DNA from 2 places in the Staphylococcus agnetis genome. Region 2 is predicted to be linked to the other one. Evidence: predicted binding sites of a transcription regulator. Region 2 holds the regulator's gene; the other holds the start of a gene.
What was found. The regulator NrdR, encoded in region 2, represses ribonucleotide reductase genes. The targets are predictions, from matches to a motif close to AACACNATATATNGTGTT.
Positions count from the first base shown of each region.

Region 1: nrdD (anaerobic ribonucleoside-triphosphate reductase) is a predicted target of NrdR. The motif match lies at 1,062-1,079, and genes of this name have one in related genera.

Region 1 covers NZ_CP045927.1:2,387,499-2,389,715, forward strand. The annotation lists gene nrdD (anaerobic ribonucleoside-triphosphate reductase) at 1-1,019, opposite strand, end outside; gene GJE18_RS11825 (lactate/malate family dehydrogenase) at 1,263-2,189, opposite strand.
Region 2 covers NZ_CP045927.1:1,292,783-1,294,999, forward strand. The annotation lists gene GJE18_RS06435 (replicative helicase loading/DNA remodeling protein DnaB) at 1-810, opposite strand, end outside; gene nrdR (transcriptional regulator NrdR) at 812-1,279, opposite strand; gene GJE18_RS06445 (glyceraldehyde-3-phosphate dehydrogenase) at 1,446-2,217, opposite strand, start outside.

The DNA of each region.
Region 1 (2,217 bases), 1.1 Mb from region 2:
CGTTCATGAAATATTTGCCAAAACGCGAGTTTATCACCTTTTGATTCTATCGCTATACGTGGAAGGTTTAGGGTGACTACACCTAAATTACAACGCCCATTATTTTCAAATTGACCTTCAGCATCACGCCATGCTTGTAAAAAGGAGCGACATCCCATAGGTGCTTTAAAATCACCTAATATATTCACTAATGCCTCATAATTTAAGACATCCGGATACATTCGTTTAGTCGAACATTCGAGTGCCAATTGTTTAATATCATAGTTAGGATCGTTCTCACTAAAATTCACACCTTTTTTAATCGAAAACACTAATTTTGGAAAAATTGCCGTCATGCGTGTTTTACCTAATCCTTTAATACGCGTTTTTAATATCGCTTGTTGGATTTTTCGGCTCAATGTATCCGTCCCAAGCCCAAATCCTAAAGTTACAAAAGGTGTCTGTCCGTTCGACGTATATAACGTATTAATTTCATACTCTAAACTTTCAATCGCATCACCAATATCTTTTGTCACTTGTTGGTCAACGTATGTTTCAATCGCATCTTCTTTTACAAATTGTGTAGCGATGGATCTATGGTGTGCTTCATTAAAACGTGCATATGTACTGAGTAATTCATCGACGCGGTCGACAGTACAGCCCCCGTACTGACTACTTGAAACATTCGCAATGATTTGAACCAGTTGCGCCGTCGCGGTTTGAATCGATTTAGGAGAGGTCACATTCGCATTTCCAATTTCAAAACCATGTTGTAACATTGATTTGGCGTCAATAAGGCAACAATTTGTTAAAGGTTGAAACGGATGGTAGTCTAAATCATGAAAATGAATGTCACCATTTTTATGTGCTTCCGCCACACGTTTTGGTAATAAATGTTCTAATGCGTATGATTTTGAAACCACCCCTGCTGTTAAGTCACGCATTGTTGAAAACGTGTTGCTGTCTTTATTCGCATTTTCATTCACCACTGTTGGATCTTTGGTGATGAGTCCTTGTAAAGCCACTTCCAATTGTTTCATAACATCAACCCTTTCTATATATTGTGTCTACCTACAATCTAAGACACTATATATAGTATTTCAAACAAAAATCAGACTGTTAACACAACTGTCAAAAGTTTGTTAATAAACGTTGAACTTTGAAAAGCGGGCAATTCAAAAATAATTTACATTATAACAAGTGCTAAAAATAACTTTGACGTACAACATAAAAAACAGTTAACCTCCGAATCATCGGTGTTAACTGTTCATCTTTATGGGAAATTAACGTTGATTTTTAATATTTATCGTTGCTTTAATGTAATTTTTTGCAGCCTCAAAATGTTGTTGTTCCGCTTCATCAAGTGTAATATCAAATACCTGGTTAATACCGTTTTGATGCGTTAATGTTGGTAAACTGATAGCTATCTGATCTTGTTCTTGAAGTGATGTAATCGGCATCACTGACTTCTCATTTAATACTAAACTTTTAACTAAGTTCACTGTTGTTTTAGAAATTGCGACATTTGTCCAGCCTTTATTTTTTAATACATCAAAAGATACTTTATCGATTTGTTGAGAAATGGCTTCTTTATTTATGCGTGGTTTGTCCGACAGTTTTTCAAATTCTTCAAGCGACATCCCTGAAATGGTCACTTTACTCCATACAGGCACCGCATGTTGCCCATGTTCTCCAATCACAAATCCTTCAACACTTTTTGGATCAATATCATAATGATCGGCGATGAGCGTTTTAAAGCGTGCAGTTTCGAGTAATGTTCCTGTTCCCATAATTTTCTCATTCGGATAGTCATTCGCTTGTGTCGCAATATACGTCATCGCATCTACAGGATTAGATACAAAAATGACGAGTGGTTTTGTTGTCACGCGATACAATTGATGCATAATGTCTTCAATTAATGAAATGTTCCCTTTCGTTAACGCTGTGCGATCAGGAATATCCGGATCCATCGGCACACTTGCCGTCACCACAACCACATCTGCATCTGATAAATCATTGTATGTTCCAACGCAAATATCAATATGATTTGTACGTGACAACCCTTGCGCATGATGGTGATCTAACACTTCACCTTCAGCCAATTGAGCATTAGAATCAATCACAACAATTTTTGAAAAGAGATTCATATACTGTATATCTGTTAAAAATTGACTTCCTACTTTACCAATTCCTATAATACCTAACTTCATGATAGCCACTCCTTTTTAACGATTTTAT
Region 2 (2,217 bases):
AGGTAATTCTTGTTGGTTTTCAATCAAATAATAATCTTGCGCTGTTTTACGTAAAGTTGATAAAGATAATGTTTGATCGCTATTTAACGATTTTAATATCGCTGTTTTCATCATGTCAGGGGATAATCGATATAATGTAGCCAACTGAATAATCGTTGTTTTATTCGGTTCACTAATCACTTCACTACTTACATAATGCGTTTGAAGCATATCTTTTAATAAGTCAAAATCAAAATAAACATCAGATAAATCGACACCATTATAACTTTGTTCATTTAATGCACCTGCATTCGGTCGATGAGACTGTTGTGGTACTTTAAAAACATCTGTAAATTTTTTAGTTACTTCGGTAAAAGCCTTTAAATCCATCTCATTTGGAATAAAATACCGTTTAATTTCATGAAAACGTGATTGGCCAACAACTTGATAAAAATAAACAGACAACATCGGGTCATTAAAAAATTTATAAGGCGATGGTGGTGCAACGAGTTCATAAACGAATTGTGTAGTTTGTTTTGTGTGACGTACATAGGTCTTTAACAAACCAATTCCCTCTAATAAATCTAATTTTTCTCGGAATTTTAATAAGTTAATTTTCAACTCAGACATAATCGTATAATGTGTGTAACCGTCATAAAAAGTACTTGAGGCAAATTGTTCTAAATATTGATAATAACTAACAGCATCAGCACCAATCAGTGGTATAAAAAGTCGATGAAGTACTTCTTGGTGACGTTGGTGATAAAAATATGCGCGCACGACGACAAAACCATCATGTGCTTGTAATTGATTCGGATACATCGATACCATATTATTCACTCCGCCTGTTATCTTTAATAATACCTTGCATGGATTTAAGCAATTGATCTACATCTTTAAATTCACGGTACACGGATGCAAAACGCACATAAGAAACCTGGTCTACATCTATTAATAAATCCATCACATGTTCTCCAATATCTCTCGATGAAATTTCTGCCATACCTGAATCTCTCAATTTCCATTCCACTTGATTTGTAATTTCCTCTAGTTTTTGAAAACGTACTGGTCGTTTTTCGCATGATCGAACCAAACCGTTTAAAATTTTTTCACGATTGAATTGCTCTCTTGTTCCATCTTTTTTAACAACAATGAGCGGACTCATCTCAATGTGTTCAAAAGTAGTGAAACGTGTTCCACAATGTTCACATTCACGTCTTCTTCTAATTGCATTTAGGTCATCTACATGTCTCGAATCCACAACACGAGCGTGCGTGTGTTGACATTTAGGGCATTTCACGACTTTTTCACCTTCTTCAATAATTTTGTTTCATTATACTACAAACTGATTTAATAGCAAAAGTACAGTGATTAAAAAGAGCCAAGGTAAACATTTTACCTTGACCCTAATCGAGAAAAATATACTATTTTTTGTTAAACCAATCTATATATTAGCAATTTACAACTTATGCTGTCACTTTAATCGCTTTCGCAATTTGTTGTAAGACATCTACAACACGTGTAGAGTAACCCCATTCGTTATCATACCAAGCAAGTACTTTTACTTTATTTTCACCCATCACGATAGTTGATTGCGCATCGATAATTGCAGAGTGGCTATCTGTTTTAAAGTCATCTGATACAAGGGGTTCATCCACAATATCAATTACACCACCAAGTTGATGATCTCTAAATAATTGGTTCACTTCTTCTTTAGTAACAGGTTGTTTTAAATCTACAACTAAATCAACGAGCGACACATTTTTTGTTGGCACGCGTAATGCCATTCCGTGTAGTTTCCCTTCAAGTTCTGGCAACACTAGTGCGAGTGCTTTTGCTGCGCCAGTAGATGTTGGAATAATACTTTCAAATGCTGCACGTGCACGACGTAAATCTTTATGTGGATTATCTAAATTGTTTTGATCATTTGTTACGGCATGTACTGTAGTCATTAGGCCGTTTTCAATACCGAACGTATCATTTAACAATTTTGCAACAGGTGCTAAACAATTTGTCGTACATGACGCATTACTAAAGATGTCATATGTATCAACATCTAAATCACTGTCATTTACACCTTTAACAATCGTTTGCACGTGTCCACCTTTTGATGGACCTGTTAACAATACTTTTTTTGCACCTGCTCTAATATGAGCATCCGCCTTATCACCGTGGTTAAATTTACCTGTCGCTTCAATAACTACATCAATACCTAAAGCTTTCCAAGGTAAATTTTCT